2 linked regions of the Luteibacter rhizovicinus DSM 16549 genome follow. Each later gene encodes a partner of the first gene's protein in a complex. Links are inferred from orthologs where the notes say so. Each region holds a gene or a part of one and is shown in the gene's direction. Other genes may lie near its edges.

Region 1 (5,567 bases):
CATGCAGACCCCTCGCCCGCCGGACAGCGATCCCTCGATCGCCGCGAATTCGCTGCCCGTCTCGCCTCGCGAGGCGGCCATGCGTGCGCTCGTCTATCGACGCCTCCTCCGTGAGAAGCCACGTGCGAGTGGCCGGCGTATCGCCGGCTGGGTCGGCACCCTGCTCATCCACCTGGTCTTCCTGTTCGGGATGATCCTCGGCCCGGCGTACAACGTGCTGCCACCGCCACCGGGGCCGGACACACCGGATGCCCTGCAGGTGCGCCTGCTCGACAAGCCGCCTCCGCCGGTGCCGCCCGTGCGCGGTACGCCGTCGACGGCGCCGGTGGCCAAGGTGAAGCACACGACCACGTGGGACACCAAGGCCAGCCGCGCGGCCCGCGGGTCGCATGCGGCCGCCGTCGCGGCAACGAAGACGCCGTCCCGTCCGGCCGTCGCGGCACCCGCGGTCCCGGCGCCCAAGGTCAAGCCGGCGCCGAAACCCGTCGCGCCGCCACCGAGCGTGGCGGCCGTGGCCGAGCGTCCCATGGTCCAGCCCAAGGCCCCGCCACCGCAGCGCGATCTCGAGAAAGTGCCGCTGCCGACCCCGGCACCACCCGATCTTGCCGTCGACACGCCGAAGCCGCAGGTGGTGCCGCCGACCTTCCAGCCCGAACCGGTGCGCCGGCCCCAGGAAGAGGGTTCGGAAACCATGCCGCCGCCCGCGTCGCTGGATATCCCGCCGACGCCGGCATCGCAGATGACCGTCACGCCGACGCCGCCGACGATTACCGCAGAGCGCACGACGCCGGTGCCGACCCAGGCGATGACCCTGGCGACCGTGCCGCGTCCGGAGGTCGAGGAGAGCTCGGCACCGCCGACACCGCAGGACGTGCCGTTGCCGCAGGTCGCGCCCGAGCCCGCGGCGCCGACGCCGGATTTGACCGTCGATACGCGTCCCGTGCCGCCGAAAGTCTCGGCACAAACGGTGCAGGCCGTGCAGGCGCCTGCCGTCGAGGCCGAGGCGGAGCTCGAGGCCGTCCCGCTACCCGATGCCGTGGCGAAGCCGTCCGTGTCGGCCCCGGTCGCTACTGTCGATCGGCCGTCCGTGCAGGCGCCCGCGGTGTCGCCGGGGGAGATGCAGCGTCCGGTCGCCGGTGCCGACACGGCGCCCTCGGCACCGGGTCAGGCGCCCGGTGATACGGCGACGGGTGAGGCCGCTGCCGCTCAGGCCGCCGCGACCGAGGGCAAACAGGGCCAGAACCAGGCGGCCGATGCCGTCCAGGGGCAGCCTGCTGGCAAGGCATCGCCGGGCGACGCCAACGTCGCCGGCTCGAACACGCCAGGCGCCGCGCAGGAATCCGGCAAACCGGGCGCTGCCAAGGGTGTCGATGAAGGCGACCGGCTGACCGGCGCGAATGGCACGTCGAATCGCAGCGACGGTGTCGCTGGCGGGCAGGGCGACAAGACCGGCCAGGTTGGCGCGTACACGGAACTGAAGCCGCGCGGCAACGTGACCGTGCAGAACGGCCCGCATTTCCACGTGGACTACAAGCCGACGCGCTTCGACGGCGCGTGGACGCCGAAGGGCGAGTCGAGCGTGGACACGGCACTCCGCCATGGCGTCGAAGCCAGCACAGCGCATTTCGCCGTGCCATTACCGCGTGGCATTCGCCTCAACTGCACGGCGGGGCCCGGCACGGCCGGCGCGAAGAACGCGAGCGCCGCGATGAACGCCATCTCGATCTTCAGCCTGGGCTGCAGCGGTGGTGATGGTCCACCCGCGCCGGCAAACACCGACGCCACCGTGAAGAATCAGACCATGGCCCCCGCCAAACCGTTGGCCGAGAACCTGCCGCCGGCGAATGCCGCGACGGTGGCGGCGGCGCCGGTCGCGCTGGACAACACCGCTTACTGCACCGCCGCGCGCATTGCGGGCGGTCCGCTGCCGCCGGGCTGCGAAGCCTCGATCAAGATCAACGTGCCCGCGCCGAAGGCAGCGAGCGGTTCGTGGGTGCCAGCCAGCGATCAGTTCAAGTAGGCAGACGCTGGATTTCGGTGCCGGCGATCATGTCGTGGATGGCCCGGCGACGCCGATCGAACCACGCAGGCAGCAACAAAACGAGCCAGCCGATCACCGGCGCCCAGAGCGCGGCCTTCAGTGAGGTGAGCGGATAGACGAGTACCAGGGCAAGGGGCAGCGCCGCGATCGCGAGGCGGACCAGGGCTCGCATCCAGGTCACGGGCGCGCCTTCCGCATCGGTGACGCGGATGCGCCACGGCCGCATGCCAAGCGTCTGCCCGCCACGCACCCAGGACAGCAGGAAATAGGCACCGACCACGACGCCCTGCAGCGGCTGGTACCACCACGTGAGCATGTGGCCGTGTTCGTCGAACAGCCGACCACCGGTCGCCATCTGCGCGAGCAACCCGACGACCATGACGATGGCGACCACCGCGAGTGCGTCGTAGACGATGGCGGCGAAGCGTCGCCAGGCAGGCGCGGACGAGGTCGGGGTCATGCGATTCCGGGGCGGTGGCGACGCCGCATTGTAGACGGGGCGCAGCAAACAGGCGGTCCTTGCCTTTCGCTACGCGATTCCGGTGAGCATCAGGTCGGCTATGTCGTCGCTGGCTACCAGTCGAGCATTCAGCGGCTTTGAGGCAATCACCTCGCGTGCGACCATCGACGCATGCGTGCCCCACCTGAAAAAGCTTCCGCCCCCGAACTTGCCGCCGATGACGCGCGCCTGATCGAGCGCTTCGTCGAGCGTATCTGGGCCGAGGACGGCCTGGCCGATCGCACGCTCGAGGCTTACCGCCAGGACCTTCAGGGTCTGGCGCGCTGGCTCGGCACACGGGGGAGCTCGTTGGTGACGGCGGGTCGCGAAGACCTTTCCGCCTATCACGGCAGCCAGCCCGTCGCGGTGCGCAGCATGGCGCGACGCCAGTCGGCGTTCCGCCGCTTTTTCGCACAACTGGCTCGGGACGACGGCGCGCGCGAGGATCCGACCCTGCTCATGCAGCGGCCGCGCATGCCACGCAGCTTGCCCAAGGCGCTGGCCGAGCGCGAGATCGAGGCCTTGATCGTCGCGCCCGATCTGGCCGGCCCGCTGGGCCAGCGCGATCGCGCGATGCTCGAATTGATGTACTCGTCGGGTCTGCGGGTATCGGAACTCGTCGAGCTGCCGCTCGCCGGCCTGAATACGCGACAAGGCGTGCTGCGGGTCACCGGCAAGGGCGGCAAGGATCGGCTCGTACCGGTCGGCGAGGAGGCCCTCAGTCACGTGGAAACGTACCTGCGCGAGGCCCGGCCGCAGCTGGCCAAGGGACACGGCCAGCCGGCAGCGCTCTTCCTTTCCCGGCGGGGTGACGGTATGACGCGGCAGATGTTCTGGACCCTGGTCAAGCGCTACGCCATGCAGGTGGGCATCCCGGCCAGCCGCGTATCACCGCACGTGCTCCGGCATTCGTTCGCCACGCACCTGCTCAATCACGGGGCGGATCTGCGTGCCCTGCAGATGCTGCTGGGGCACAGCTCGCTCAGTACCACGCAGATCTACACCCTCGTGGCCAAGGAAGGGCTGAAGCGGCTTCACGCCCAGCATCACCCTCGCGGTTGAGTGCCCATGGCACAATCGGGGGAACCGATGGCGCGGCGCGTGTTCCAACACCTGCCCCGCTTTTCCCCCGGTAGCAGATTGGAGTCCGCTATGTTCAAGAAGATTCTCCCGGCCATCCTGGCTGGCGCGTTCGCCATGACGGCCAGCGCCGCCGACGACCAGGCCGCCGTGCGCGCCGCCGTCGAAGGAATCGGCCCCGGCATCGAGGTGCAGAGCATCGCGCCCGCGCCGATTCCCGGTTATTACCAGGTGGTCGCGTCGGGCCGCATGGTCTACGTGAGCGCCGATGGCCACTACATGCTCAACGGCAACCTGGTCGACCTGCAGAAGAAGACCGACCTCAGCGCCGCTGCCTGGTCCGGCATGCGCAAGGCCGAGCTGGCGAAGGTGCCCGAGTCCCAGCGGCTGATCTATTCGCCGGCCAATCCGAAACACACGATCACCGTCTTCACCGACGTGGACTGCGGGTTCTGCCGCCAGCTGCACTCGCAGATCAAGGAACTCAACAAGCAGGGTATCGCTGTCGAGTACGTGTTCTGGCCCCGCGAGGGCGTCAAGACCACGGCGGGCAACGACACCCCGTCGTACACCAAGGCCGTCTCGGTCTGGTGCGCCGCGGATCGCAAGAGCGCCTTCGACTCGGCCATGACGGGCGCCGCGGTGAAAACCGCCAGCTGCGCCAACCCGGTCAAGGACGAATTCGAGCTGGGCGAGCGTCTTGGCGTGAACGGCACCCCCACCATCGTCAATGAAAGCGGTGACGTGATCGGGGGCTACCTCACGCCCGAGCAGATGGTGAAGGCCCTGAACGCCCCGGCTGGGACGGCCCGGAACGGCTGAAGGCAAGAGCATCGCCGCTGAAGCGGCTCCCACAAAGGGCGTAGCCTGCCTCGGTCCTGTGGGAGCCGCTTCAGCGGCGATGCGTCACCCCGATGCTGCCGCGCAACATCATGTAGAATGGGGGTTTTCCTGCAGCGCCTTTTCCCCCGCATGATCGCACTCGACGGGCAGAGCGCCCTCTCACCGTTTCGCCTCGAACGACTGAACGCGCACCTCGATGCCCTGCATCACGGCACGCGTGTTCAGGCCGCCTGGTTCACCTATTTCGTCGACGTCGCCGTCGCACCGGAAGGCGAGGCGCGCGCGCGCCTGCTGTCGGTGCTGGAAGCGAAGCCGGGCAACCCGGACGAGGCCACCTTCTGGGTCGTGCCACGCCTGGGAACGATCTCGCCCTGGTCCAGCAAGGCCACCGACATTCTCCATGGCGCGGGTTTCGACGTGCGCCGGGTCGAGCGCGGTACCGCGTGGCGGGTGACCGGCATGCCGGACTCCAGCGACCCCAGCTACGCTGCCCTCATGGGGGCGTTCTGCGATCCCATGGTGCAGTCACCGCTGGCTTCGCTGGCCGATGCCTCGGGTCTGTTCCTCGCCGGCGAGCCGGGCCCGCTGGGGCATGTGGAACTCGGCGCCGATCCGCGCGCCGCGCTTTCCGCAGCCAACCAGCAGCTGGGTCTCGCGCTGGCCGACGACGAAATCGACTATCTCACCGATCGCTACGCCGAGATGGGCCGTGCGCCGACCGACGCCGAACTGATGATGTTCGCCCAGGCCAACTCGGAGCACTGCCGGCACAAGGTGTTCAACGCCACCTGGACGCTCGACGGCCAGACGCAGGAAAACTCCCTGTTCGGCATGATCAAGAACACCCACCAGAAGTCGCCTGCGCACACGCTGTCCGCGTATCACGACAACGCCGCGGTGATCGAGGGTTACGAGGGCAATCGCCTGTTCGTCGACCCCAGCGATGGGGTGTTCCGCACGGTGGCGGAATCCGCCCCGTTCGCGATCAAGGTCGAGACGCACAACCACCCGACGGCGATCGCACCGTGGCCAGGTGCCGCGACCGGTGCCGGCGGCGAAATCCGCGACGAAGGCGCAACGGGTCGTGGCGGCAAGCCGAAGGCC
Region 2 (5,606 bases), 340 kb from region 1 along the record:
CGAACCCATCGTCGTCCTCATCGCCTGCCCGACGGGCGAACCCGCCGACACCCTCGCCCGCGCCATCGTCGAAGCGGGCCTCGCCGCCTGCGTGAACCGACTGCCCGGCGTGCGGTCCACTTACCGCTGGAAGGGCGAGGTCGTGACCGACGACGAAGACCTGCTGGTTGCAAAGACGACCCGCGAGGCCTTCGCGGCGCTGGAACGCTTCGTCCTGGCACACCATCCCTACGAGGTGCCGGAAATCGTCGCCCTGCCGGTCGTTGCCGGCCATGCCCCCTACCTGGCGTGGCTGGAAGCGAGTGTCGACGCAAGCTAACCCGGGTTCGCCCGGTCATAATGATCGACGCCCCACGCGCCTCGTCACCGCATCGCTCCACGGAGATCACCATGTCGTCGCTTCGCCGCCTTGCGCGGAACCTGGTCGCCGCGTTCGGCCTGTTGCTCGTTGCCCTGCCCGCATTCGCCCAGGGCGACGACGATCTGCTGCCCGTCACCGAGGCGTTTCACCTCACCACGGACGCCAGCCAGCCCGGCATGGTCAAGCTGCATTGGCGCATCGCGCCCGACTATTACCTCTATCGGGGCCGGATCAAGATCAAGGCGGCCGATGCCGGCGCGGTCTCGCTCGGTGAGCCGACCTTGCCGGATGGCCTGAAGAAGCACGACGAATACCTCGGCGACGTGGAGATCTACCACGGCGATATCGAAGCCAGCGTGCCGTACACGCTGCTCGCCGCCGGCACGACCACCCTGGCCCTCGACGTCCAGTACCAGGGTTGCCACGAAGTCGAGCCGAAGATCTGCTACCCGCCGAACACCGAGCACCTGAAGCTCACCATCGGTGGCGCCTCGACCATTCCGACGGGACCCGCTCCGACGGCCGCTGCCGCCACGCCACCCACTGGCGCGACCGCCGCCAATGGCGCCTCGCTGCTCGGCGCCCCGGCCGCGACCCCGGGCACCGATGCCGCCGCCCTGCCGGCCGAGCAGGCGTTCCGCTTCGAAGCCCTGGTCAAGTCACGCGACGCCCTGCTGCTGCGCTGGACCATGCCGAAGGACTACTACCTCTACCGCGACAAGACCGAGATCACGGTCGCCTCGCCCGCTGGTGTCACCACCGGTGAGCCGGAGTGGCCGAGCGGCGTCGCCCACCACGACGAACATTTCGGCGACACCATCGTCTATTTCGATCAGGTGGAGTTGCCCGTGCCGGTCAAGGGCGCGGCGGACGCAAAGACGACCGAACTCGAGGTCGCCTACCAGGGCTGCCTCGAGAACGGCATCTGCTATCCGGTAATGAAGCGTCATATCAGCGTCGACTTCGGCGCCGGTACGGCGACGGTCGGCGCCCCGGCCTCCGCCGCGCCCGCGACGGCCGCCGCCGTGAAGGACGTCGCGCCGACACCCCCGCCTCCGGGCCTCATGCCGAAGAACGAGGCGCCGCTCGGCTTCGTCGCCGCCATCGGCCTGGCGCTGCTCGGCGGCCTCGTGCTGAACCTGATGCCTTGCGTGCTGCCGGTGCTGTCGCTGAAGGCGATCACCGTGCTGGAGAGTGGCGAGAGCCAGGGAGCCGCCCGTCGGCACGCGCTCTGGTACACCGCCGGCGTGCTCGTCGCCTTTGCCGCCCTGGGCGTGATCATCGTCGGCATCCGCGCTGCCGGCCATGGAATCCAGTGGGGCGCGCAGTTCCAGCAGCCGCTGGCGATCGGCATCCTCGTCTACGTGATGCTCGCCGTGGGCCTGTCGATGTCGGGCGTGTTCGAGATCGGCGGCTCGCTGGGTAACGTCGGCAGCGGCCTGGCGTCGCGCTCGGGTCCGTCGGGCGACTTCTTTACCGGGGTCCTTGCCGTCGTCGTCGCCAGCCCCTGCACGGCGCCCTTCATGGGTTCGGCGATCGCCTTCGCCTTCGCCGCCCCGGTCGCCGTGGCCTTCCTGATTTTCCTCGCCCTCGGCCTTGGCCTCGCACTGCCCTTCCTGTTGATCGGCTTCGTGCCGGCGATCGCCCGGCTGTTGCCGCGCCCCGGTCGCTGGATGGAGACGCTGAAGCAGGCGTTGGCCTTCCCGATGTATCTCACGGCGGTGTGGCTGCTGTGGGTGCTGACCAAGCAGCGGGGCGCGGACGCGACGGCCCTCGTGCTGGCCGGTGCCGTCCTGTTGGCCATGGCGCTGTGGTGGTATGGCCGCCACGCCAACCGCGACCGCGGCCTGTCCTGGATCTTCACCGCCGTGCTCGCGGTGGGCGCCGTGGCGGCCCTGTGGACCGTGCACGGCCTGCCGGCGCCGACCGCGGCCACGGTCGCCAGTGACGGCATCGTGCCGTACTCGCCGGAGAAACTCGCCGAGCTGCGTGCCGCCGGCACACCCGTGCTGGTCGACATGACCGCGGACTGGTGCATCACCTGCAAGGCCAACGAACACGCGGTGCTCGACACGGACGACTTCAAGGCGCTGCTCAAGCGCACCGGCACCGTGTACATGCGCGGCGACTGGACCGACGTGAACGCGACCATCGCCGCCTTCCTGGAGCAGTACCACTCGGTGGGCGTGCCGCTGTACGTGGTCTACCCGAAAGGAGGTGGCGACGGCCATAAGCTCTCCACCGTGCTTACCTACGACACCGTCAAGCAGGCACTCGAGGCCGCCGCGTCGCCATGACACGCGGCCCGACCTTCTGGATCGTCGTACTGGCGATCCTCGGGGCGACGGGCGGATTGTGGGTCGAGCACCGGCGCCTGCATCCGCCACCGCCCCCAGGCGTGACGGTGGCCGACATCGGCGACCCGGCACCGGAAGCCAGCTTCGTGACCGTCGAAGGTAAGGCACGTCAGCTGTCGGACTGGCACGGCAAACGCGTGCTCATCAATTACTGGGCGAGCTGGTGCGGGCCGTGCAGGCAGGAGATGCCCCTGCTCGACGCGGCGTATTCGCGCTACCGGGACCGCAGCATCGTGGTGCTCGGGCTGGCCGAAGACACGGCAACCGGCGTCCGCGGTTATCTCGCCCGGCGGCCGGTGAGCTACCCCATCATGCTCGTGGATGCCGACGCGCCCGGCGGGTCCCTCTCGCTCGGCAATACGCGTCGCGTCCTGCCCTATAGCGTCCTGATCGGTGAAGACGGGCGTATCCTGCGCCGCAAAGTGGGCACGTTTACCGGGCCCGAACTCGACGAATGGCTCGCCCCCGCACGATGAAGGACACCCCCATGGATGGTCTGCCGACCCCCGACGAAGCGATCGCACGCAGCCAGGCATGGCTGGAGAAGGCCGTGATCGGCCTCAACCTGTGCCCGTTCGCCAAGGCCGTGCACAAGAAAGGCCAGGTCCGTTACGTGGTCAGCGCCGCCACCCAGCCGTTGGAACTGCTCGACGATCTCAAGCGGGAACTCGAACACCTGCGCGACGTGAGTCCCGAGGTGACCGATACCACGCTGCTTATCCACCCCGGCGTGCTGGGCGACTTCGATGACTTCAACGAGTTTCTTGAAGTAGCCGACCTGGCCGTCGATGACCTTGGGCTCGACGGCGACATCCAGGTGGCCAGCTTCCACCCTGACTTCCAGTTCGAGGGCACCGGTCCCGACGACATCACCAACTACACCAATCGTTCGCCCTACCCGACCCTGCACCTCCTCCGCGAGGACAGCATCGACAAGGCCGTGGCCGCTTTCCCCGAGGCCTCGACGATTTTCGAAGCGAACATGGCGACGTTGGATGAGCTGGGTATCGAGGGCTGGAAGAAGCTGTTCCCGGAGGGGTGAGGTTGTGAGAGCCCCTGTGGGAACCCCTGTGGGAGCCGCTTCAGCGGCGATGCTCTTCCTTTGGCGGGAACCGAGGCAAGCACCTCAAGGTCGCGGCTGCGCCGCGGGTGTATTCACCATTCGCCGATGAATCGGCTCCCACCCCGCCTATGCCCTCGTAACGTTGTTCGGGGCGAATGCGCTGAGGGTCTACCATACGCTGCAGTGTGGAAAGTCACGATCTCCAGCGATCTACGGCGATCTTCACCGAACTGGACAAGTCCGGGGGACAGGCGCACACTGCGCGGCGTTCCGGAACCCCGGATACAAGGCACAGGTGAACAGTGGCCAGGATCCTCGTCCTGCACGGACCCAACCTCAATTTGCTCGGCGTGCGCGAACCGTCGGTCTACGGGCATGAGACCCTCTCCGACATCAATGTCTCGCTGCAGGCCCGCGCCCAGGCGGCCGGCCACGAACTGAGCTGGTTCCAGTCCAACGCCGAGCACGAGTTGATCGCCCGCATCCATCAGGCACGCGACGAAGGCGTCGCCTGGATCCTGATCAACCCGGCTGCGTTCACGCACACGTCCATTGCCATCCGCGACGCCCTTGCCGGCGTGTCGATCCCGTTCATCGAGATCCACCTGTCCAATCCGCATGCGCGCGAGGCGTTCCGCCATCACTCGTATCTGTCCGACCTGGCCACCGGCGTGATCTGCGGCTTTGGCGGTGACAGCTACCGCCTGGCGCTAGAAGCCACCCTGCTCCGCCTGGCGGTGCCCGCGGCCTGACTCCCATTGGCGGTTCGCCCAGCCGGCGGACCGCATCCACCACCAGAAGGTTTGTCCCATGGACCTGCGCAAGATCAAGAAACTCATCGACCTGCTCGAGGAATCGAACCTCGCCGAGCTGGAAATCAAGGAAGGCGAAGAAGTCGTACGCCTGTCCCGCGTGCCGAAGGGCACCGCTGCGCCGCAGATGTACGCCGCCCCGATGCAGCAAGTCGCTCCGGTGGCCGCCGCTCCCGTCGCCGTCGCGCCCGCCGCCGCTGCACCGGTCGAAACCGGTCTCCCGGCTGGCCACGTGACCAAGGCGCCGATGGTCGGCACCTTCTACGCCTCGTCGACGCCGGGCGCCCCGGCGTTCGCCACGGTCGGCAAGCAGGTCAAGGCAGGTGAAACGCTGGGCATCATCGAAGCGATGAAGATGTTCAACCAGATCGAGGCCGACGTCTCGGGCACCGTCGTCGCTGTCCTGGTCGAGAACGGCCAGCCGGTCGAATTCGACGAACCCATGTTCGTCATCGCCTGAGGCCTGACACCATGCTCGAGAAGGTAGTCATCGCCAACCGCGGCGAAATCGCGCTGCGGGTGCTGCGCGCGTGCCACGCGCTCGGCATCAAGACGGTCGCGGTGCACTCCACCGTGGATCGCAACCTCAAGCACGTCGGCCTGGCCGACGAATCGGTATGCATCGGCCCGGGTCCCTCGGCCGACAGCTACCTCAACATTCCCCGGATCATCGCCGCCGCCGAGATCACCGACGCCCAGGCGATCCATCCGGGCTACGGCTTCCTCTCGGAGAACGCCAACTTCGCCGAACAGGTCGAGACCTCGGGCTTCATCTTCATCGGCCCGACCGCCGATGTGATCCGCCTGATGGGCGACAAGGTCGAAGCCATCCGCGCCATGAAGGCGGCCGGCGTGCCGTGCGTGCCCGGCTCGGGCGGCCCGTTGGGCGACGACACCGACGAGAACATCCGCATCGCCCGTGAGATCGGCTACCCGGTCATCATCAAGGCGTCGGGCGGCGGCGGTGGTCGCGGTATGCGCGTCGTGCGCACTGAGGCCCACCTCGCCAACTC

Evidence for each region.
Region 2: the proteins of BJI69_RS03065 (region 1) and BJI69_RS04530 are in contact, whole or in part, in a crystal structure (PDB 1JZD), measured with the Escherichia coli proteins. The link is inferred for Luteibacter rhizovicinus DSM 16549 from one-to-one orthologs.

Annotation. Positions count from the first base shown.
Region 1 is NZ_CP017480.1:640,862-646,428, reverse strand. Bases 2,584-5,567 are described here. They hold BJI69_RS03065 (DsbC family protein), read left to right. Parts: upstream 2,584-3,692; coding sequence 3,693-4,442; downstream 4,443-5,567. Other genes in these bases: purL (phosphoribosylformylglycinamidine synthase), read left to right, coding at 4,593-5,567; xerD (site-specific tyrosine recombinase XerD), read left to right, coding at 2,673-3,602. Outside these bases: BJI69_RS03080 (hypothetical protein), read left to right, coding at 2-2,020; BJI69_RS03075 (RDD family protein), read right to left, coding at 2,013-2,501. UniProt on the Escherichia coli protein: Acts as a disulfide isomerase, interacting with incorrectly folded proteins to correct non-native disulfide bonds.
Region 2 is NZ_CP017480.1:976,309-981,914, forward strand. The notes cover bases 1-3,024. They hold BJI69_RS04530 (protein-disulfide reductase DsbD family protein), read left to right. Parts: upstream 1-390; coding sequence 391-2,658; downstream 2,659-3,024. Other genes in these bases: cutA (divalent-cation tolerance protein CutA), read left to right, coding at 1-319; BJI69_RS04535 (TlpA family protein disulfide reductase), read left to right, coding at 2,655-3,024. Outside these bases: more of BJI69_RS04535, read left to right, coding at 3,025-3,194; BJI69_RS04540 (DUF1415 domain-containing protein), read left to right, coding at 3,206-3,760; aroQ (type II 3-dehydroquinate dehydratase), read left to right, coding at 4,084-4,533; accB (acetyl-CoA carboxylase biotin carboxyl carrier protein), read left to right, coding at 4,592-5,053; accC (acetyl-CoA carboxylase biotin carboxylase subunit), read left to right, coding at 5,065-5,606. UniProt on the Escherichia coli protein: Required to facilitate the formation of correct disulfide bonds in some periplasmic proteins and for the assembly of the periplasmic c-type cytochromes.